Regions from separate parts of the Peribacillus sp. BM1 genome, predicted to be linked through region 4. Evidence: riboswitches for the same ligand, from Rfam matches in the RefSeq annotation. Region 4 holds a riboswitch; each other region holds the start of a gene.
The links. A riboswitch is a leader RNA that binds a small molecule or an ion and turns the genes downstream of it on or off. The one in region 4 is predicted to bind glycine.
Positions count from the first base shown of each region.

Region 1: linked by a shared signal. The riboswitch ahead of glyA (serine hydroxymethyltransferase) and the one ahead of gcvT (glycine cleavage system aminomethyltransferase GcvT) in region 4 are both predicted to bind glycine.
Region 2: linked by a shared signal. The riboswitch ahead of AC1MGI_RS08525 (MFS transporter) and the one ahead of gcvT (glycine cleavage system aminomethyltransferase GcvT) in region 4 are both predicted to bind glycine.
Region 3: linked by a shared signal. The riboswitch ahead of AC1MGI_RS08495 (MFS transporter) and the one ahead of gcvT (glycine cleavage system aminomethyltransferase GcvT) in region 4 are both predicted to bind glycine.

Region 1 is NZ_JBWXPJ010000002.1:105,428-111,182, forward strand. It holds gene gcvT (glycine cleavage system aminomethyltransferase GcvT) at 1-423, opposite strand, end outside; gene sdaAA (L-serine ammonia-lyase, iron-sulfur-dependent, subunit alpha) at 437-1,318, opposite strand; gene AC1MGI_RS21365 (serine dehydratase beta chain) at 1,318-1,830, opposite strand; gene glyA (serine hydroxymethyltransferase) at 1,846-3,096, opposite strand; glycine riboswitch at 3,359-3,461, opposite strand; gene AC1MGI_RS21375 (amino acid permease) at 3,827-5,206, opposite strand; gene yppF (YppF family protein) at 5,522-5,719, shown strand.
Region 2 is NZ_CM155259.1:1,769,323-1,775,077, forward strand. It holds gene AC1MGI_RS08520 (APC family permease) at 1-913, shown strand, start outside; glycine riboswitch at 1,235-1,336, shown strand; gene AC1MGI_RS08525 (MFS transporter) at 1,545-2,945, shown strand; gene AC1MGI_RS08530 (ATP-binding protein) at 3,354-4,571, opposite strand; gene AC1MGI_RS08535 (DUF3298 and DUF4163 domain-containing protein) at 4,920-5,540, shown strand; gene AC1MGI_RS08540 (RNA polymerase alpha subunit C-terminal domain-containing protein) at 5,741-5,755, opposite strand, start outside.
Region 3 is NZ_CM155259.1:1,757,283-1,763,037, reverse strand. It holds gene AC1MGI_RS08500 (ECF transporter S component) at 392-925, shown strand; gene AC1MGI_RS08495 (MFS transporter) at 1,148-2,548, opposite strand; glycine riboswitch at 2,674-2,754, opposite strand; glycine riboswitch at 2,758-2,858, opposite strand; gene AC1MGI_RS08490 (SRPBCC domain-containing protein) at 3,111-3,506, shown strand; gene AC1MGI_RS08485 (DUF3986 family protein) at 3,584-3,850, opposite strand; gene AC1MGI_RS08480 (polyprenyl synthetase family protein) at 4,055-5,755, opposite strand, start outside.
Region 4 is NZ_CM155259.1:3,776,819-3,782,573, reverse strand. It holds gene AC1MGI_RS18150 (YqhG family protein) at 1-627, opposite strand, end outside; gene AC1MGI_RS18145 (DEAD/DEAH box helicase) at 605-2,290, opposite strand; glycine riboswitch at 2,633-2,720, shown strand; glycine riboswitch at 2,724-2,810, shown strand; gene gcvT (glycine cleavage system aminomethyltransferase GcvT) at 3,000-4,109, shown strand; gene gcvPA (aminomethyl-transferring glycine dehydrogenase subunit GcvPA) at 4,123-5,472, shown strand; gene gcvPB (aminomethyl-transferring glycine dehydrogenase subunit GcvPB) at 5,465-5,755, shown strand, end outside.

The DNA of each region.
Region 1 (5,755 bases), on a different replicon from region 4:
ATTTTCAAGTTTCATATCTCCCTCGACATGCTTCTCCATCCATTCCACATCTTTTTCAATGTTTCCAGCGTTGATCACGAGTAAATATTTTTCATCTGCCAGTTTGTACACTAATATATCATCGACCGTTCCACCGTCTGGATAGCACATTGCCGTATACTGTGCCTGATTGATCGCAAGTTTCGTTATGTCATTCGTTACAAGATGATTGATATAAGCACATGCATCTTTTCCTTCTACAAGTACTTCCCCCATATGAGAGACATCAAAAAGGCCTGATTCTGTACGTACCGCTTCATGTTCTTCTAAAATGCTCGAGAACTGAACGGGCAAAGCCCAACCACCAAAATCAATCACTTTCGCCCCAGACTTTCCGTATATGTCAAAAAGCGGTGTTTGCTTTAATGCTGTTTCTGTACTCATGATTTACCCCCGATTAAGATTTTCTGCAAAATAGACGTTCTTTTACCTCTTTACCTGTTTCGGTCATCGCAAGACCCCCAAGAGCTGTTTCACGAAGAGTCCGTGGCATATCTTTTCCAACTTTGTACATCGCTTCAATGACTTCATCACACGGAATCCGACTCTCAACGCCAGCAAGAGACATATCAGCCGCTGAAAAGGCAATGGAAGTACCGATCACATTCCGTTTGATGCAAGGAACTTCAACAAGCCCTCCGACTGGATCGCAAACTAATCCTAAAAGGGATTTCATCGCAATCGCTGTAGCATTCACCGCTTGCTGTGGCGACCCACCTTTTAACTCAACGATTGTTCCTGCTGCCATCGCTGTTGCAGACCCGACCTCTGCTTGACAACCTCCAGCTGCGCCTGAAATGAAAGAACGGTTCGCAATGACAAGACCTAGCATGCTTGCTGTAAACAAGCCCTTCACCAACTCTTTGTAAGGTGTGCCATCATTTTTATGAAGCGAAAATAATACGCCAGGTAAGATCCCTGCTGCTCCAGCAGTTGGTGTTGCCACAATGACGCCCATTCTGGCGTTATTTTCAGAAGTGGCTAATGAAAAGCTCATAGCATTGCTTATATAATCGCCTGATAGGGATTTACCTTGCCGAACGTATTCAGACATCTTCACGGCATCACCGCCAGAAATCCCACTTGGCGCCGTGGAAGCATCTTTAATCCCACTATCCACCGCTTCTTTCATTTTGATCAATCGCTCTTCCATCATGCTGATAATCGTCTCTTCGTCTCTACCTGACTTTTTTGCTTCAACCATTAACATCATTTCGCTAATGGATTTTTTCTCCTGTTCACAAGCTTCAATAAGCTCTTTCATAGATTGAATTTCCATCATATCGCCTTCACCAATACTTTCTCTTTCTGTTGATAAGGTTTCGCAAGGATCGAAAAGTCATCTCCAGCGCTAAGACGAATCGATACCATCTCATCATCAATCATAAAGATCTTCGATAAGCCACCTCCGAGTGATACACCACCAACCTTGACAACACGCTCATCACGTTTTGCTGTTACAATGGTTGTATTTGGGTGGTCCATATACTCGCAAGTGTTTTCGAATTCAAACTGGTACTGCATACCACATTCTTTTGCTTTTTCCAATGCGTATTTGATTTGGGAATCATCGGTATTCATCCCGAGTAATCCGCCAAGAAGTGCTTTATCTGTTCCATGTCCTTGGTAGGTTTCAGCAAACGAATCATAAAATACAATGTTGGTCTCTTGTGGATAATCTCCTAACAGTTCATAAATAAATTTTCCAATCGATACAACACCAGCTGTATGAGAACTCGACGGTCCGACCATGATTGGGCCGATTATGTCAAAACAACTTTGAAATTCCATGATTCTCCCCCTTTCTTACACCGTTACTGCTTGTTGAAATAACGGATACGCGCTACAAATCGCTTTAGTTGTTGCTTTTGCTTTTTCAAGAACGGCTTCATCACCTTTATTTGTTAAAACGTCCGCGATCACTTTTCCGATTTTCACCATTTCTTCTTGTTTCATGCCACGCGTTGTTAACGCAGCTGTTCCGATACGGATTCCACTCGTAACAAATGGTTTTTCTGGATCAAACGGAATCGTATTTTTATTTACGGTAATGCCCACTTCTTCTAATAATTTCTCGGCTTCTTTTCCAGTTAAATTCCATGGACGTAAATCTAATAGGACAATATGATTATCTGTTCCACCAGAAACGAGGGCCGCTCCTTCATTCTTTAAGGTTTCGCCAAGTATTGCCGCATTGTCAATAACTTGGTTGGCATACTCTTTAAAACTTGGTTGTAAAGCTTCTCTGAAAGCCACCGCTTTTGCAGCAATGATATGCATCAGTGGTCCACCTTGAATACCAGGGAATATCGATTTATTAACCGCTTTAATCATCTCTTCATCATTTGTTAAGATGATACCGCCACGCGGGCCACGCAATGTTTTATGTGTCGTACTTGTCACAACATCGGCATATGGAATTGGAGATGGATGAAGTCCAGCTGCTACTAGTCCTGCAATATGCGCCATATCGACCATAAGTTTTGCCCCGACTTGATCGGCAATTTTTCTAAAGCGAGCAAAGTCGATCGTTCTTGGATAAGCACTTGTCCCTGCAATAATCAATTTCGGTTTTTCTTTCTTGGCGATCTCTTCTAATTCATCGTAATCAATGACTTGCGTATCTTCCCTCACACCATAAGACACAATGTCAAACCATTTTCCTGAAACACTAACAGGGCTTCCATGTGTTAAATGTCCACCATGTGAAAGGTTCATTCCCATTACTTTATCACCAGGCTGAAGCAGTGCGAAGAAAACGGCAAAATTTGCTTGTGCTCCTGAGTGTGGCTGAACATTGGCATATTTAGCGCCAAATAGCTCCGTTACGCGCTCGATCGCTGTTTGTTCTGCCACGTCAACAAATTCACACCCGCCATAATAACGCTTTCCTGGATACCCTTCTGCATATTTATTCGTCATCACGCTTCCCATAGCTTCTAATACATCTTCGCTTACAATATTTTCTGATGCGATTAACTCAAGTGTTTGAAGTTGGCGCTCTCGTTCCTTTTCAATCGCTCCAAAAATAATAGAATCATTTTGCTGTAAACTCATATATACTCCCCCTCAATTTTTTTGTATGACACCATGTTTGGATCCTTTCAGCTTAGCTAGTGAAACCACTCTCTCACTATCACTCTTCTTTTCTGAGAAAACTGTGGAGATACGCTCCCGTTTTTGCACGCAAAAAAGGACAGAAAAGGATAGCGTGACTTTCTCTACCCTTCCCTGTCCTTTTACCTGAGAGTTTAACCCTATGATTCATAGAGTCGTTCCCCTTTGGTGGCGTACTACTTATACGCGCTCTCCAGAGGTGCGTCCGATTGTGGTTCCATCTACCTGAGAGATTTGCTCCAAGGGTCTTTTTGGAACTTGCTCCTTCGGTGGCTTGTTACATTGCACTCTCCCACAACCGTCATTCGCTCATATTTAGTTTCTGTTATATTCAGAATAGTTGCATAAGGTAGATCTGTCAAGGTTATTTTGTAAACGCTAACATTTTTTTAGAATTAGTTGACTAAAAGCGTGGGTAGTTTAATCGAAACGAATAAGATCAAAAAAACCTGTATAGATGATTAGAGCGCACTGAAAAAGTAACTCATTTTGAAAGTAGCAAAGATTTTTATCGATATACAGACAATAGAAGAAGCTAACAACCTATATATAGTAGGTCGTTAGCTTCTTTTTCTCTTTAAAAGGACTTTTCAGTGGCCTCAGATGATTAACACAGGATTTTTTGATCAAATTTCATTAGTACACGGGCGGGATTTTTGTTCGTTCCCTCTTAATTTCCCACTATTTTTCTTTGATCCACATGATCCCCCTTCGATTTCCGCATCTTATAGATCGTAATCAGCAAAATAAACCAAACAGGAGTTATGAACAAAGCAACTCGAGTATCTTCCGCAAGTGCAAGTACGACAAGAACGAACGCTAGGAAAGTAAGGATCAAGTAATTGGAAAATGGATATAGTGGCAATTTAAATTTGTTCACTTTCGCTAGATCTGGTCTTGTTTTGCGGTACTTCAAATGACTGATGACAGTAATTCCCCAAATAAAGATGAAACATACCGTAGAAATACTTGTAATCAGCGTAAATACGCCTTCTGGCATGACATAATTCAAAACAACGGCTAGTAGAATGACAACAGTTGAAAAGAATAATGCATTGGAAGGTACTTTACGAGAAGTAAGTTTTGTAAATGGTATAGGTGCATTTTTATCATTGGCAAGGGAGTATACCATCCGGCTTGTACTGAAAATAGCGCTGTTACATGCTGAAGCTGCGGATGTTAGGACGACAAAATTGACAATACCAGCAGCTGCTGCGATTCCAACTGCCACGAAGACTTGGACAAATGGGCTTTCCATTGGATTGATGGCATTCCACGGATAAATACTCATGATGACAATAAGTGCGCCAAGGTAGAAAATGATAATCCGAATCGGGATATTATTGATTGCTTGTGGGATCACCTTTTCTGGATTTTCTGTTTCACCTGCTGTAAGTCCTACAAGTTCAATGCCAACAAACGCAAACACGACCATCTGGAATGAAAGGATAAAGCCATTTATGCCATTTGGGAACATGCCTCCGTGGCTCCATAGATTCGTGAAGCTGGATGCGCCTGAATTCGTGGAAAAGCCTTTAATAATCATGAAAATACCGATCACAATGAGTGCTAAAATCGCGATGACTTTAATTAATGCGAACCAGAATTCCATTTCGCCAAAAAGTTTTACAGTTGCAAGGTTCATCATGAGCAAAATGACAAGTGCAATTAATCCTGGCATCCACTGTGGTACATCGGGAAGCCAATATTGGGTATAGAGACCAACTGCTGTTAAGTCGGCCATTGCGATTGAAATCCAGCAAAACCAGTAAGTCCAGCCGGTAATAAATGCGGCCATATTACCTAAATAGTCTTTTACAAAGTCAACAAAAGAGTCATATTCCAAATTGGATAGGAGTAGTTCTCCAAGTGCACGCATGATTAAAAAGCAAATGACGCCTGTAATCATGTAAGCAAATAAAATCGACGGCCCTGCTAAATGAATCGATTTTCCTGCTCCAAGAAATAATCCCGTTCCGATCGCCCCGCCAATAGCAATTAGCTGCACGTGTCTGTTTTTTAGACCTCTCGCCAGTTTTTGTTCCTGCATACAATTTCCCACTCTCTACTTTTTTAGATTGTTTGCAATTTTAACATATTAATAGCTTAATAAAAGTTTACCATACTATCCGTCAATTCGACACTAAAAAGAATACGCTTACATTTAGAACATATTGAATTTTCTGCAAAATTACCCAAAATAATTCCCTTCCTTAGAGGATTCGTTTAGGAACTTTGTTAATAAATTGTAAAAAAATGTCGTAAGTTTGAATTTTCAAAAAAGAAAATATCTAACCATCTGCATGGTATACTTTTCAAAAATGAAGACATGTTGCAAAAACAAAGATGAAATGAGTGGATTACTATGTTAGTAGAAGACTTAATACATCGTTTTGAACTTGTAAAAAAGAGAAACCCATTACATGCCAATGAATTATTAGACTATATTCAAAAAGGGTATATTGATGGGGAACTATCGATTGTTGAATACAAAAAACTTTTCTTTGAACTGGACAAACTGAAAGCAGAAAAGCCAATATCATTCTTCATAAAAACAAGATAACTTTGAAAAATCTACAGAATATTCACCACTCTAACA
Region 2 (5,755 bases), 2.0 Mb from region 4:
TCTTGGAATTGCAGTTGCAGCAAAAACGAACCAAATTTTAGTGTTATTTATGGGAATCGTTGTTGTCATTTTCGTTGTTTTTTGTATGAAGGCGATTATGGTAGAGGATGGTGCATCGGCTTTAGTATCGATTACCCCGTTCTTTAATAACGAAACATTTGTAATGTCAGCCATCGTTTCAGGTGCAGCCATGGCATGTTTCTCATTTTTAGGATTTGACTCAATTACAACCTTATCGGAAGAATCGGTGAATCCTAAAAATGATATTTGGAAAGCGGCCATTCTTTCTTGTTTAATCGGTGGGGTTATTTTTATCTTGCAAGCTTATGTTGCTCAGTTAGTCTGGCCAGATGTGAATAACTTTAGCTCAGCAGATACGGCTTTATTTGATATTGCGAATGTAGCAGGTGGTGCAGTGCTTGTAACACTTTACACAGTAGCGATTATCGTTTCAACTTTAACAGCTGGTTTAACAGGTCAGGCAAGTGCTTCACGTTTAATGTTTAGCATGGGACGTGATGAAGTTCTACCGAAAAAATTCTTTACACATTTACATCCTAAATATAAAACACCGATCTACAATATTTTATTAATGTGCAGCATTAGTATTGCTGGAGCCCTTTTCCTATCAATCGATTTTGTTGCAGAATTAATGAGCTTTGGTGGTTTAACTGGTTTTATGTTTGTTAACCTATCTGTTATTGTGTATTACTATTTCCGGAAACAAGAGAAGAAATTTATCCGTTATTTATTAATTCCGGGCCTCGGTTTCTTAATCTGTTTCTACTTATTTATTAATTTATCACCAATGACGTTAAAAGTAGGCTTTATATGGCTGGCAATTGGGGTTGTCTATGCGCTTATTACAACAAAAGGATTTAAAAAGCTACCTCCGAGTCTTATCGATTTGTAATCGGTAGTTTACATGGCATGAACTTGGTATTATTACTTGAGTTCATGCCTTTTTATTTTGCTCATATTAAGGGACATTATTTATCCCGATTTAACAGGCTGTAATACCCCCACCTCAATTTTTACGAGAGAATCAAGAAATAAATAGATGGGGGATAAACAGCCTGTAAATCCCCGATTGGTTCAACTAACCCCCACTGAGGGAAGTTTCACTTTATGTTTCGAGGCATCACAGTGACAATAATTAATGAAAGCGTTTTCTATTTTTGGTTGACATGTTCGGTTTTAATAACTATTCTAAATATATAGAAAATATAGATGGATGAAAGTTGCAGGAGAGTGTTTATGATAAGCCACCGAAGGAGCAAACTTCAATAAGACCCTTGGAGCGAATCTCTCAGGTAGAAGAAACTGCAACTGGACACATCTCTGGAGAGAGCGTATGAATCGATACGTCACCAAAGGGGAAAGGCTCCAATGAGCTAAACTCTCAGGTAAAAGGACAGAGAAGGGCAGAGAAAAACACACTGTTTTTCTCTGCCCTTTTTTGTTGTGCCTGCAATTTACACGATCATCATCACTGAAGAGACATAGTTAGTTTAATGGATATTAACCAAAAGGAGAGGTTTACCATGGAAACAAGCTATAAAGGTAATAACAGAATGATAACGGGGATTGTGTTTGGGGTGCTTACTTATTGGCTTTTCTCACAGTCACTAATAAATGTGATGCCGGAAGTTCAGTTAGATATGGGAATTTCATTGGGTCTTTTGAATACAGCCATTAGTTTATCCGGATTATTTTCAGGTATGTTTGTTGTAGTAGCTGGAGGAATATCTGATCGAATTGGACGCAAGAAAATTACGACTATTGGCTTACTATTAAATATAATTGGTTCACTTTGTCTCATCTTTGCACAGGAGACGGTTCTCTTAATGATTGGGCGTGTGATTCAAGGTTTCTCGGCAGCGTGTATTATGCCTGCGACGATTGCTTTGGTGAAAACCTATTTTGATGGTGCTGATCGACAAAGAGCCTTAAGCTACTGGTCTTTTGGATCTTGGGGCGGCGCAGGCATTTGTTCGTTTGCAGGAGGTTTAATTGCTACGTCTTTGGGATGGCGTTGGATCTTTATTTTTTCCATTATTTTCACTTTGCTATCTATGTTTTTGATAAAAGATATACCAGAGAGTAAAGCAGAACAAAGCCATTCATCAAAATTTGATTTTTCTGGCTTTGTTATCTTTCTCCTAGTGATGGTCGCTTTAAATGTTGTCATTACACGTGGAGAGGACTTCGGTTGGACAAGTCCCATTTCGTTAACGTTAATGGCTGTCACTGTCATCGGAGGTTGGGTATTTTTAAAAGTTGTAAAAGGAAAATCTAACGGATTTATCGATCTTTCTTTATTTAAAAATAACTATTTTACTGGGGCTACTGTGTCAAACTTTTTAATGAATGCTGTAGCCGGAGCACTTATTGTTGCCAATACCTATGTCCAAATGGCAAGAGGATACAGTTCTTTTCAATCTGGGTTACTATCTTTTGGAAATTTAGTTGCTGTATTAGTGATGATTCGTGTGGGTGAAAAAGTATTACAACGAAATGGTCCAAGAAAACCGATGATCTTAGCTTGTCTTTTAGTGATGGCTGGAATTATGTTAATGACCTTAACCATCTTACCAAATTCGGTTTATTCCGTTGTTGTTTTTATTGGTTTTACCGTGTATGGGATTGGACTTGGGCTTTATGCAACACCATCTACAGATACAGCCGTAGACAATGTTCCGCAAGCAAAGGCAGGAGAGGCAGCAGGTATTTATAAAATGTCTAGTACACTTGGCGGTTCATTTGGTTTAGCGATATCTGTTACTGTTTATAGTGTAGTTGAAAAGGCTGGAAATATGGAAGTGGCTGCAAGTATAGGGTTACTGGTAAATGTTATTTTTGCTGGACTAGCTTTACTAGCTATAGTAGCTACGATTCCAAAAGAAGGTGTCAAGAAATCAATAAAAGAGAGAAAGGCTTCTTAAACTACATTGAGTCATACACCATAAAGAAAGATAATGGGGAAGAAAAAATTGTAGGAATAGAAGTATATTGGAAATAAAGATCAAAAGTAAATCTCACTTAGATGTGTTACGGTGGACCGTACCATAAATAAGGGTAAACCATAAAAATGAAATCAAAAAAGAGCATGTCCCAAAAGGGTCTGACCTCGTACTCTCTAAACAGTAAATAGTAGTAAAATACTATTAGAGTCATTGCGAGGTCAGCCCCTTACGTTATGGGACAGCACCTATTAATATTACAACTTAACTTCAAACTTTTTTTGATTAAAATGTATCTTTCCTTCTAGGGAAGTAAATTTATTCACAATTCTGTACGCTCTTTCCTCATCAAGTGCTAGAAATCTCATATTGCAAATGTTTAAAACATCCTCACGATTTCTTTGATGGAAAGCGGATCGTCACTGTTGTTCCCTCACCTTTTGAGCTTTGGAAATCAATGGTCCCATTGTATTTTTCGGTAATATGATAGCAAATCATTAAACCTAGTCCTGTTCCATTGCTTTTTAACGAGTAAAAAGGAGTACCAAGAGACTTAACTTCCCCTTCTGACATGCCGAAACCATGGTCCGTTACTTTCATCTCGACAAAATGATTCTTTCTTTTCGCCGTAACAAGAACAGAATCGCCAATTTTTGAGGCTTCAATAGCATTTTTAATAATATTGATCATTAATTGTTTATACTCAATGTTGTTGGCGTAGATATAGCAATCTTCATCCACACTTAAATGAATCGTATTATCATGTAAGAGTCCATATGATTTTAGTAAATCTGTTACACTATGAAGCACATCTTTCACATTCACAATTTCCATTTTTTTATCTTTATCGGGCTTAGCTATAGATAAAAATTGAGAAATGACTTGTTCTGCCGTATTTAATTCATCAATCATCAAAGTAAAATGATCTTTTGTCTCATTACTAATTGGTGTGTCTTTTTCATTGTAAAGCTGCAAAAAACCTTTAACAACTGTCAACGGATTTCTAATTTCATGTGCAACAGCAGCTGTTAATTGCCCCGTTGTCTTTAATCGCTCCGAATTTTGTAATTGTTCATAATATAACTGCTGTTTTATTATACGTAAATTTGATGCTCGATAAATAAAATAGATAACCACTTGACTGCCTAGAATATTAATAATATTCCCAGCTATATCTTGTTTAATATGTGGATATAGATTTCCCTGATCAATTAGCACAATATAGCAAAAGGTTACTGCCATTGAAAGCCCATTTAATAGTAATGAAAAGTAAAATAGCTTTGAATCAAAAAATAAAATGGAAACTGCAGGGATTAAACATAGAAAGATAAAGGTAGACCAAGTTTCTGGGTATAAAAAGAAAAGTGTATAGAAATAAGCGGATCCTACGATAATAATGACAATTCTAAAAATATGATTTTCATACTTAGGATAAAGCAATAAACAGGCAGATAGAACGATTACAAGAATACTATGTAATGTATAACCTACCTCAAATTCACCATAACGTGGAATAGATATTAACATCCCCACAATCATTAGAGCGATGATGATGAGCACGACTGTATAATAAAATCGTTTATTAATGTGAGTATAAAATTCTTTCATACATACTCCTTTTGTTGTACTAATTGTAAGTGTTTGATCGTCTTTTGCGTGGTACATGGGCAGGCAGCGAGTTGTATACGTATGTAAACTCTCATTGAATGTGTACCTCGTGGTTTATGGTAACAATATTGTTGTTTAATAGGATCTTTAATAAAAAAATCCTATTTTACTATAATAGCATGAATGAATATAAAATTTAGTGGGGATTCCCATTTGTCACTAACGATCGGAAAAGAAATTCTTGAAAAAGTTTGGGATAAGGTTCCGTGCTCCTTCACTTTTGTCTTTTGCATACATTTACTCTTTCAAGAATACACTGGTATAAAAATTAGAAAAGGATAGATAAATATGCCCGTTATGCTTCCAGTTAGCATTAAAACGGTTGAAATCAGCAACGGCCCGGATAAAACAGTGTTTTATCCTAAAGTAATAGGTATGCAAAATCTAGAAATGGAAAGATCAATTAATCGAGCGATTGTCGATCAAACCCAGCAACTCATAAATCAACAAGTTGGGAATATGCCGAAAACTGTAGTACAAATGATTGGGTCGTATGAAATCAAAAACAATCAACGCCAGGTTCTGAGCTTAGCACTTTCCAATTATACTTACCATTACCATGCTGCTCATGGGATGACGTATATAAAGTCTTTAACGTTTGACTTGCAAACGGGGAAGCTTTGTGAACTTAAAGACTTGTTTAAACCTGGAAGTGATTATGTCAGAAGACTATCAGCCTTAATTCATTCACAAATTAAGCAACGTGATATTCAGTTAATCAACGGCTTCACAGTCATTCGGCCTAATCAAGACTATTACATTGCGGATAAAGTCCTCGTTATCTATTTTCAACTATATGAAATCACTCCATATGTTTTTGGTTTCCCTATGTTCCCAATCTCTGTATTTGATATACAGGATATCATTGATGAAAATAGCCCCCTCGGTCGAATGGCTGTTAATAATTAAACAACCTTTTCACATAATAGTAAATACGAAGAATCCTCATATTGAAAGCCGCCTATCTCTTTTACAATCATTCAAACGCTCAGAGCATTATCACTCTGAGCGTTTGAATGATTGTTACACGTATTAAGGTCGTGCTCATTCGTTACTTGAAGAAAAAATCAAATAAAATACATTCCTGTAAGTATAATCATTCTTGGTGTTTAGTTTCTGAATGT
Region 3 (5,755 bases), 2.0 Mb from region 4:
ATCATTTTTATGATGCAAAGAGTTTAGATTCCTTCTATAAACTGGCACCTAAGTTTTAAGCTAAATTGACACTTTTAAATATACCAATCCTTTGCTAAAGTTTTCAGTAAATAAACGGCATTAAAGGGAAAGGATGCTGCTATCATCGGAAACCACTTGTACAAGTATGGACTGAACTCGTTTATCATGTCCAAGTGCTCGATAACGGTATCTATGGTGAAGGTTTTATATAATTTTTCGTTCTGACTGATAGAAGGAATCCGTTGCAGTGTTGACTATCATTAAGTTACCCCTGTTGAAGACATACGCGATCTAGATTTCAAAAGAAACGGCAACCTTGCACTTCTATCCCTTAATGCCTATAAAGAAAAGATAAGAAAGGTTTATGTCTATGCAAAAAACAACGAGTTATTCAAACACACGTACTTTCGATTTAATTCAAACATCCATGTTAATTGCACTCGTATTCGTTGCCACGGTCTTGTTAAATATCAAACTACCGATCACGGCAAATGGCGGGTTAGTTCATATGGGGACAGCTATGCTTTTTATCGGATCCATCTTATTTGGTCCTAAAAAAGGCGCCATCGCTGGTGCCGTTGGGATGGGGTTATTTGACTTAATCTCTGGTTGGACATTGTGGGCACCGTTCACTATTTTAGCTCGCGGCTTGCAAGGATATATAGTTGGGAAAATCGCCTGGTCGAAAGGCCGCAACGGAAATAGTATTGGTTTCAATCTATTTGCTACTATCATTTCGGCTCCTTTTATGTTAGCTGGTTATTACATTTGTGAAGGGGTACTATTTAGTAGCTGGATTATACCAGCGGCCTCTATTCCCGGAAACATCGTTCAAAACGTTGTGGGGATCTGTGTAGCTATTCCAGTTTGTGCTGTACTGAAAAAAATTCCGCTTTTTAAATAGGTATTAAAAAGCTGGGCAATAACACAAATAATTCTTATAAACATTATTTTATAGTACATGAAAAAGGGGAAACGCTTCGTATATCAAGCATTCTCCTTCTTTTTTTCATTAAACTTCGGATTTAAATGAGATTCACTTTTGATCTTTATTTCCAATATACTTCTATTCCTACAATTTTTTCTTCCCCATTATCTTTCTTTATGGTGCATGACTCAATGTAGTTCAAGAAGCCTTTCTCTCTTTTATTGATTTTTTAATACCTTCTTTTGGAATCGTAGCTACTATAGCTAGTAAAGCTAGTCCAGCAAACATAGCATTTGTCAGCAACCCTATACTTGCAGCCACATCCATATTTCCAGCCTTTTCAACTACACTATAAACAGTAACAGATATCGCTAAACCGAATGAGCTGCCAAGTGTACTAGACATTTTATAAATACCTGCTGCCTCTCCTGCCTTTGCTGTCGGAACATTGTCTACTGCTGTATCTATAGATGGTGTCGCATAAAGGCCAAGTCCAATCCCGTACACAGTAAAACCAATAAAAACAACAACGGAATAAATCAAATTGGGTAAGATTGTTAAGGTCATTAACATAATTCCAGCTATCACTAAAAGACAAGCTAAGACCATCGGCTTTCTTGGACCACTTCGTTGTAATACTTTTTCACCAACACGAATCATCACTAACACAGCAACTAAATTGCCAATAGATAATAACCCAGATTGAAAGGAACTGTATCCTCTTGCCATTTGGACATAGGTATTGGCAACAATAAGTGCCCCCGCTACAGCACTCAGTAAAAAGTTTGACAAAGTAGCCCCAGTAAAATAGTTATTTTTAAATAAAGAAAGATCGATAAATCCGTTAGATTTTCCTTTTACAACTTTTAAAAATACCCAACCACCTATGACAGTGACAGCCACTAACGTCAACGAAATGGGGCTTGTCCAACCCAAGTCCTCTCCACTTGTAATGACAACATTTAAAGCGAGCATCACTAGGAGAAAGATAACAAAGCCAGAAAAGTCAAATTTTGATGAATGGCTTTGTTCGGCTTTACTCTCTGGTACATTTTTAATCAAAAACATAGATAGCAAAGTGAAAATAATGGAAAAAACAAAAATCCAACGCCATCCCAAAGACGTAGCAATTAAACCTCCTGCAAACGAACAAATGCCCATGCCGCCCCAAGATCCAAAAGACCAGTAGCTTAAGGCTCTTTGTCGATCAGCACCATCAAAATAGGTTTTCACCAAAGCAATCGTCGCAGGCATAATACACGCTGCCGAGAAACCTTGAATCACACGCCCAATCATTAAGAGAATCGTCTCCTGTGCAAAGACGAGACAAAGTGAACCAATTATATTTAATAGTAAGCCAATAGTCGTAATTTTCTTGCGTCCAATTCGATCAGATATTCCTCCAGCTGCTACAATAAACATGCCTGAAAATAATCCGGATAAACTAATGGCTGTATTCAAAACTCCCAATGAAATTCCCATATCTAACTGAACTTCCGGCATCACATTTATTAGTGACTGTGAGAAAAGCCAATACGTAAGCACCCCAAACACAATCCCCGTCATCATTCTGTTATTACCTCTATAGCTTGTTTTCATGGTAAACCTCTCCTTTTTGGTTAACTATCCATTAAACTAACTATGTCTCTTCAGTGATGATGATCGTGTAAATTGCAGGCACAATAAAAAGGACAGAGAAAAACAGTGTGTTTTTCTCTGCCCTTCTCTGTCCCTTTACCTGAGAGTTTAGCTCAATAGAGCCTTTCCCCTTTGGTGGCGTATCAATTCATACGCTCTCTCCAGAGGTGTGTCCAGTTGCAGTTCTTCTACCTGAGAGATTCGCTTCAAGGGTCTTATTGAAGTTTGCTCCTTCGGTGGCTTATCATAAACACTCTCCTGCAACTTTCATCCAACTATATTTTCTGTATATTCTGTATATTCTATATTTATAGAATAATTTCAAATTCCGAACATGTCAACTAAAATCGAAAACGCTTTCAAAAATTATTGTCACTTTGACACTCAGAAACATTCGTTTCACAAGACGTTCCACGGAAGGTATTAATATGAATGAGGAGGTAACGCTCATTTAGTTGAAAAAGAATTCTTTGTCAAGTATGTTAAAAATAACAATGAATTAATATTGAAGGTGGGCTAATTAATGAGTAGTACAGAAGATAATAGTTCTATTTTGATTGTTAGTGATAAAGAAACGGTTTGGAATGCTATTACTGATGAGGAAAAACTATCACAATGGTATGCGCCGGGTTCACCTTGGGAAATCCCCAATCTAACTGTAGGAGAGCAAGTAACTTTTACGTTAATGCCTAGTGTTCATAATAGTCTAATAGAGAAATTTCCTATGTCCTTAACGATTGAGAATGTAAAACCTTATCAGGAGTTTTCCCTTTACTTGGATTCACAACAAACACTTATATCCTTTATGTTAGATGAGGAAAGCAATGGAATAAGAGTTACAATGAATTCCGGAGACTTCGACGAATCGTTAGCAAATTTGAAAGCCTTGATAGAGGGAAAGGAAATACCTTACATTTAAGGGGACATAAGGACAGGTTTCCTGTCCCATTAGACATCTACAAAATGAAAGATTTGCGGGAAAATGAACCTTGCCCATTAAATTATATTATGCAACGATAACCACTGCTCAAATCTTTTTACCCCAAAATCATAATCAAGTTCTTTATTGTAGATGGCAAAAATTCTACTTCCAAATCCATCTATTGATAATTCGTTTTTGGGGGTCATGTTTTGAAAACCATACTGGTCAAAATCATAGAAAACATCCCATACATTTTCCGATTGCCTTTTGAATGCTACACACTCAAAATCAAAGTTATCTTCATAATAACCTAAATGTACATGATATCTATCGTCATACAATATATCCGTTTAATCCCCTGTCATTAAGCTCCGTTTGATTCAACCGCAAGGGACATAGGGACAGGAAACTGTCCCATTTGTTGTCTTATTTTAAAATAAGTCGTGCCACGCACTCAACATGTCCAAAGTAATGCTTCAACACTTCAGATGCTAAGAATAAAAAAACTCTCGGTATTCTATCTAAATTTTACGTATCACAAACTCTTAATGATCCCGGTTCACAATATAATTTAATAGATGCTTCAGAAAAGGAGTTTTCCGGGGCATCTCGTGCATCGCTTCTATCGCAAGACAGTAATGTTCCCACATTGCCTTTCTAGCACCAGCAGCACCTAGGACTGATACAAAAGTTTTATTGTTGTTTTCAGCATCTTTGCCAATTGGTTTTCCGAGTACGTTCAAATCTCCCTCAACATCAAGCAGATCATCCTTAATCTGAAACGCAATACCGGCATGATGAGCAAACTTTTTCAAAGCTTTAATCTCTAACTCATTCGCCTGGGCGAGAATGGCAGGCATGATAAGGGAAGCTTCAAAGGCAATCCCAGTTTTATAAAAACTCATCATATTCAATTGTTCCAGTGTCAATTGTTTCCCTTTAGAATTCAAGTCCATCGCTTGTCCCTTACACATATCCTCTGTCATTTGGGCCGAATATTGAATCAAGTTAAGTACAGTTTTCAAATCGAACTGGTCTAGAGATGCTTGTTCCCAGGTTGCCCTCTGGGTCAGAAAGAGACCGGTTAGTTCAGCTATTGCAGTTGTATACACCTGATGAAGGGTTGGACGCCCCCTGCGGATGGACGCATTATCTTGGGATGGCAAATCATCGAAGATTAGGGATGCGGTATGCATATACTCCAATGATCTTAGAAGTGGAACGATTGCTGAACTTTCTAATCCATATACATCAACACCCATCACCCAAGTCACAATCGGCCTCAATCGCTTGCCATCGCCTTCCAAACTGTAATTTGCAGCATCAACGATTGGCTCTTCCATCAAAGGAACATTATCGGTTTTAGAAATATATAAGATGTTGTTGATCTGATTACGTACGGTTTCGATCGTATCTAAAAATTCTTCCTGCTCTTTCCGCTCATTTTTCAGGATGGTAATCATATGGTCCCTAAGCAATTTATCAAAGAAATCCACATCATCCGCTTTTTGAACCATTTTTTGGATTACATGATTGAAATTCGGATTTTCAGGAGCAAATAACTCCATAACTTCATTGTATTTTTTGGTTCCCATTCGTTCTTTAAATCGTTTCAGGCCATTTATCGCACGATCCAATATCACTTCACAGGTCTTCGTATCTGAATGATACACGTTATGGATCAAATGGGAGATGACCGTCCAGTATAATTCAAATGGATTTATAAGATCCGGACGTTGATCATGATATTTCATATAATAGGTATAAGGGGTTACCGCACCGTCCTTCATGTCATCAAACATATCTGCAAAATCATCAGCAAGCTGATTGTAAATTCCATAAAAGAATGTTCGGTTGTCAAAACCCTCGTCAAAAGAAGCACTGATTACTGAACGGACAATTAATCGTGAAGAAGAGGATTTTAAAATAATCGGGATATAAAGCTCTTCATTGGTGTAATTTGCATTGGATAGTTCTTTTACACGGTCCACTTCCTGAGAATGAAAAAACACATAGGATTGCTCGAAAAATTTTTTTCTCGTCTCTGGTCGCTGATAGGCCTTCATATACTCAAAGGCATCTCGGAGTTCCGTATGAATATAGCGGATTAGATCTGAGTTTTTTCCAGTCCACTCGCCCAATTCCGGAACAGCACCTGTGATAAGTGTGGTACGTATTAAATCAGAATATTTTCTTTTCTCTTTTTCGGATAAAACTTTGGCATCGAGAAGATCGTCAATGAATGG
Region 4 (5,755 bases):
CTCGATCGCTCTTTCAGCCCAAGTATGATCGTCACCTTCGAAAGTTCGCCTAATATATGAGTCAAGCCTGAGCAGACCGCTTTTTGGTTTGATGAGCGGCGATAAGGTAAATGAGTAGTCTGGAATTTTTGGAGTTACTTGTATTTGTAAAAGCCTTTCATGAAACTGTTCGACGATTTCTCCGGTTATTAAATTTAAGCCTGCAGACAACAGAATATCTTTCTTGCGATCACTTTGATAGGAAATTTTTGCATTGATAGAAAGCCATGGATATAAGGGATTCTGCGTATGGTCCTGCTGGATAATCTCCTCGTATAAGCGGATAAATCCGGCAAGCTTTTTCGTAGAGGCAAAAATTTGATGTAGTCGTTGTGATCCGAAATGGATCAGTTCCCCTTTGATGTCAGCTGGTGCCTGTTGTGGATCTGTTATAAGGGTAAGCTGAGATGGCTTGGGAACGCCACCGGTTTTTTCAAGGTAGTGCCAGTAAAAGGGACGGTTCATCAATTCCTTATCGAGTTCAATCGTTAATTGAATCGTTAAATAAGCAGGGTGATTTTCTATAATTTCACAATGATTCGCTTTGAAATAGGTGAGCAAGAAATCATGAATTTCCTGTTGCTTCATGAAGATTTCCCTCCTTCATTTCTTGGGCGAATTGAATCATGGAAGAAAGATTATCCATTTTAATTTTCATTTCACCTTCTGATTTTGACCCATCTACTACATCCACTAAATAATCTTCAATATTGCCGATATCTAATTTTGTTAAAATATCATCTAACTCGCCAATCACCTTTTCAAATAACTGAATCTTTTCATAGAGAAGTTTCAAGATATGTTCTTCTACTGTATTTTCCGTCGCGAAATTATAAATCATGACATCTTTGGTTTGACCGAGCCGATGAATCCTGCCAATTCGCTGCTCCAGCCGCATCGGATTCCATGGCAAATCAAAGTTAATTAAATGATGACAAAATTGTAAGTTGATACCTTCACCGCCAGCTTCTGTAGCAATTAGCACTTGAATCTTATTTTGAAATAGCTCTTTCATCCAATCTTTTTTACCGCGCTTAAACCCGCCACGAAAAGGTACTGAGCTTATGCCGTTTTGCTGTAAAAACCATTGCAAATAAAGTTGTGTAGCTCGGTACTCCGTGAAAATAATGACTTTATCGTTGATTTTCTGGATTAATTCCAACGCCTTCTCTGCCTTTGAATTGCGCTCAACTTGCTTTGCTGTTTCAAAGAGATTATTCAACTTTTCTATGAATTCAGGTGCAGGATTTTCATGTTTTTGAGACATGTTTTTTAAAGTGGTAAAGACTGCTTCTTTGCTGCTACATGCTTCTCTTTGGAGGGTTAGGCTTGAAAATGCACTTCCCGCTCCTTCAGATTGCGATCGGAACGCAGCTACAGCGTCATATAATGCCTGCTCAGTAGGTGAGAATTTAATTATAATTGTTTCAACATGACGTTTCGTCCACTCGATTCCAGTATCGGCACGGCGGTTTCGAATCATAACCGTATTAACAAGCTCCTTAAGATGCTCATCTTCATAGATGGTACGGCCTTTTCCTTTATACTTTTCAGAAAAAAGAGCTGCATTTCCTAAATGTCCAGGTTTAAGAAGGGAAACAAGATGAAAGATTTCTTCTACCTTATTTTGAATAGGTGTGGCAGTTAAGAGAAGGCAGAATTTCTTTTTCAAACTTTGAACAAATTCGTAGTTTTTTGTTTTATTATTTTTTAATTTATGAGCCTCGTCAATAATGATTAAATCGTATTCTTGCTTAAAAATGATGTCTCTATGTGGATTGCGCTTCGCTGTATCTATGGATGATACGATACAATCACATGAATCCCATACATAGCTTTTTCTCTGAACAACAGCGGGGATATGAAACTTTGTATTTAACTCAAACGCCCATTGGGAAACAAGTGAAGCAGGAACGAGAATCAGTACTTTTTTCACGAGACCCCGAATCATATATTCTTTAATGATTAAACCAGCTTCGATTGTTTTCCCAAGACCTACTTCATCAGCCAAAATCGCTTTGCCATTCATATTTTCAACAACTTGTCGGGCAGCTTCGAGCTGATGAGGAAGTGGTGTTAGCTGATTAAGATGATGAGGTGCTTGTAACCCTTCAAATTCTGGAATGGCCAGATGCTTTTCCGCTTGAACTGCAAGTTTATACAGCTCCCAATTCGCCCAAGGGCCGTCATTCTCCACTTTATCTAAAAATTCTTCTGACCATTCATCGTCAAATTTGATTCGAATTTGCATAAATATTGCTCCTTTCTAAATATACAAACCTAATATACGAACATTAATATGGTAAATGTAAAAAAAAGTTTGGTTTTTACGAGAAAATTATTGCGATTCAAGCATTATTAATGGTAGTATGAACGTAATAAATAAATTTTGAAATTTTCTATTAATAAATATGATTTTTATTTGAAAGACTTCCACTGTTTGAATTACTATAGTAGTAACAGAATTCTAGGTGTTTGGCGAAAGTAGCCTCTTTTTCTGTGAAATAAAGATTGTGTAAAGTTGGCAAAGTCCGTCTTAGTTGTTCAACCCTTATTTACATAGTATGTTCAAAAAAGACAATATTATATGCGGATGAAGGCTGGGGGAGAGACTACTTTTGTAGCGCCGAAGGAGCAAGCTTAGCAGCGAATCTCTCAGGCAAAAGAACCCTTGTTGGACGCAACTCTGGAGAGTGTCTAAAAGCAGAAGCTTTTAAGACCACCAAAGGGGAAAGCCTTTTAAAGGTAAACTTTCAGGTTTCAGGACAGAGAAATAGCTCAGGAGGAGCTTCTCTGTCCTTTTTTCTATGGAAAAGGGGCGGGGCTTCTAAAAAATCAGCTGCGCACCGTCACCTTCATAAGGTGATACAATTTGAGAACCTGAACCTTTTCCATCGATTTAGTTTTAGAGCAGGCGCTCATGGATGTTTTTATGCTCTAAGAATATGAGGAGGCGTAGTATGACTGAATTAAAAAGAACACCATTATTTACGATTTACGCCGATTATGGTGGTAAAACGATTGACTTTGGTGGCTGGGAGCTACCAGTCCAGTTTTCTAGTATTAAAGAAGAACATGAAGCAGTACGTACAAAAGCAGGCTTGTTCGATGTCTCTCATATGGGGGAGTTTGTTGTAAAAGGTGAAGGAAGCACGGACTTTTTACAAAGAATGATTACGAACGATATTCTCAAGCTTGAAGTAGGGCATGCGCAATATGCCGCATTGTGCTATGAAAATGGTGGAGTTGTCGATGATTTAATTATTTACAAGAAAGCGAAAAATGACTATTTATTAGTCGTGAATGCTGGCAATATTGAGAAGGATTTCAATTGGTTGCATGATCACTTGATTGAAAATGTTGAACTGACAAATATCTCAAATGAAGTTGCTTTGCTTGCTCTTCAAGGTCCGGCTGCTGAAAAAGTCCTTCAGAAATTAGCTGTAAACACGAGTTTGAGTGAGATTGACTTTTTTGCTTTCAAAGAAAATGTGGAACTTAATGGAGTCACGGCTCTCGTCGTATCACGCACAGGTTATACAGGGGAAGATGGCTTTGAAATGTATTGTAATAACGAAGACGCAAAAACTCTCTGGAAAGAAATTCTCAAAGCAGGTAAGGATGAAGGCGTTCAACCAATTGGTCTAGGTGCTCGTGATACCCTCCGGTTCGAGGCGAAGCTTCCGTTATACGGTCAAGAGTTAACACCTGATATTTCGCCAATTGAAGCAGGAATTGGTTTTGCGGTTAAAGTTGACAAAGAGGCTGATTTCATCGGCAAGTCTGTTCTTGCCGAGCAAAAAGAACATGGTGCACCGCGCAAGCTTGTCGGTATCGAAATGATCGAACGCGGCATACCACGTCATGGTTATTCTGTTTACTATGGTTCTGAATTGATTGGCGAAGTGACAACTGGGACACAATCGCCGACATTGAAGAAAAACGTCGGTCTTGCCTTATTGAAAAAAGAGTTTACAGGGATTGGAACAGAAGTTGAAGTTGAAATCCGTTCCAAACGCGTGAAAGCCATAGTGGCTAAGACACCATTTTATAAACGACCAAGAGGATGAGGGGGAGAAATTCATGACTAAACATCGCTATTTACCGATGACTGACCAAGATCAAAAGGAAATGTTAGCCGCAATTGGAGTTTCTACTATAGATGAGCTATTCAGTGATATTCCACAGAGCGTACGTTTCCAAGGTGAATACAAGATTAAACCTGCTAAATCAGAACCAGCTCTTTTAAAAGAGCTTACTAAATTGGCTGGGAAAAACGCCGATGCAAAGCGCTATGCTTCTTTTCTAGGTGCTGGTGTATACGATCATTATCAACCAATTATCGTTGACCATGTGATTTCTCGTTCTGAGTTTTATACAGCGTATACCCCTTATCAGCCGGAAATATCTCAAGGAGAGCTTCAAGCAATCTTTGAATTTCAAACGATGATTTGTGAATTGACTGGTATGGATGTTGCTAATTCTTCTATGTATGATGGTGGAACTGCTCTTGCTGAGGCAGCGATGCTAAGTAGCGGGCATACAAAACGTAAGAAAATCTTGATTTCTAGTACGGTTCATCCTGAGTCTCGTGATGTTGTAAAGTCGTATGCGTTGGGACAGCGTGTTGAAGTAGTGGAAATTCCATATCGTGATGGTGTAACCGATTTGGCTGCACTGCAAGAATTAATCAGCGACGATATTGCAGGAGTCATCGTTCAATATCCAAATTTCTTTGGGCGTATTGAGCCTTTAAAGGAGATTGAAAAAATCGTTCATGAACAAAAAGCGATGTTTATTGTCTCAAGTAATCCCTTAGCGTTAGGCGCCCTAACCCCACCTGGAAAACTAGGCGCAGATATTGTTGCTGGAGATGCTCAACCATTTGGAATTCCTGCAGCATTTGGTGGACCACATTGCGGGTATTTTGCAGTAACGAATAAATTATTGCGTAAAGTACCAGGTAGACTTGTCGGGCAGACCGTTGATGAAGATGGCAAGCGTGGCTTTGTATTAACGCTTCAAGCTCGGGAACAGCATATTCGTCGTGATAAAGCAACTTCTAATATTTGTTCGAACCAGGCACTGAATGCTCTCGCTGCTTCCGTAGCTATGACAGCACTCGGGAAAAAGGGTGTAAAGGAAATGGCTGTACAAAACATCCAAAAAGCTCATTATGCGAAAAAAGCTTTGCAAGCTAAAGGAATCGAAGTCGTGTTCGAAGGTCCTTCGTTTAACGAATTCGTGATTAAGCTTCCAGCATCGTATCGTGAAATCAATGATCAATTGTTTGCCAAAGACATAATTGGCGGCTATCATCTAGGTTTAACGTACCCAGAACTTCAAGATCACATGCTTGTAGCCGTGACAGAGTTGAGAACAAAAGAAGAAATTGATGCATTTGTACAAGAATTGGGGGATAGCCATGAATAATCAGGATCAACCATTAGTTTTTGAAATGAGTACCGAAGGACGTATCGGTTATAGTCTACCAGAAATGGACATAGAAGCTATCTCACTTGAAGAACTGCTTCCAACTGACTATATTCGCGTTGAGGAAGCGGAATTGCCAGAAGTATCTGAGCTTGATATTATGCGCCATTACACGGCACTTTCACATCGCAATCATGGTGTGGATTCAGGTTTTTATCCACTCGGTTCTTGTACGATGAAATATAATCCGAAAATTAACGAAAATGTAGCTCGAATTGCCGGT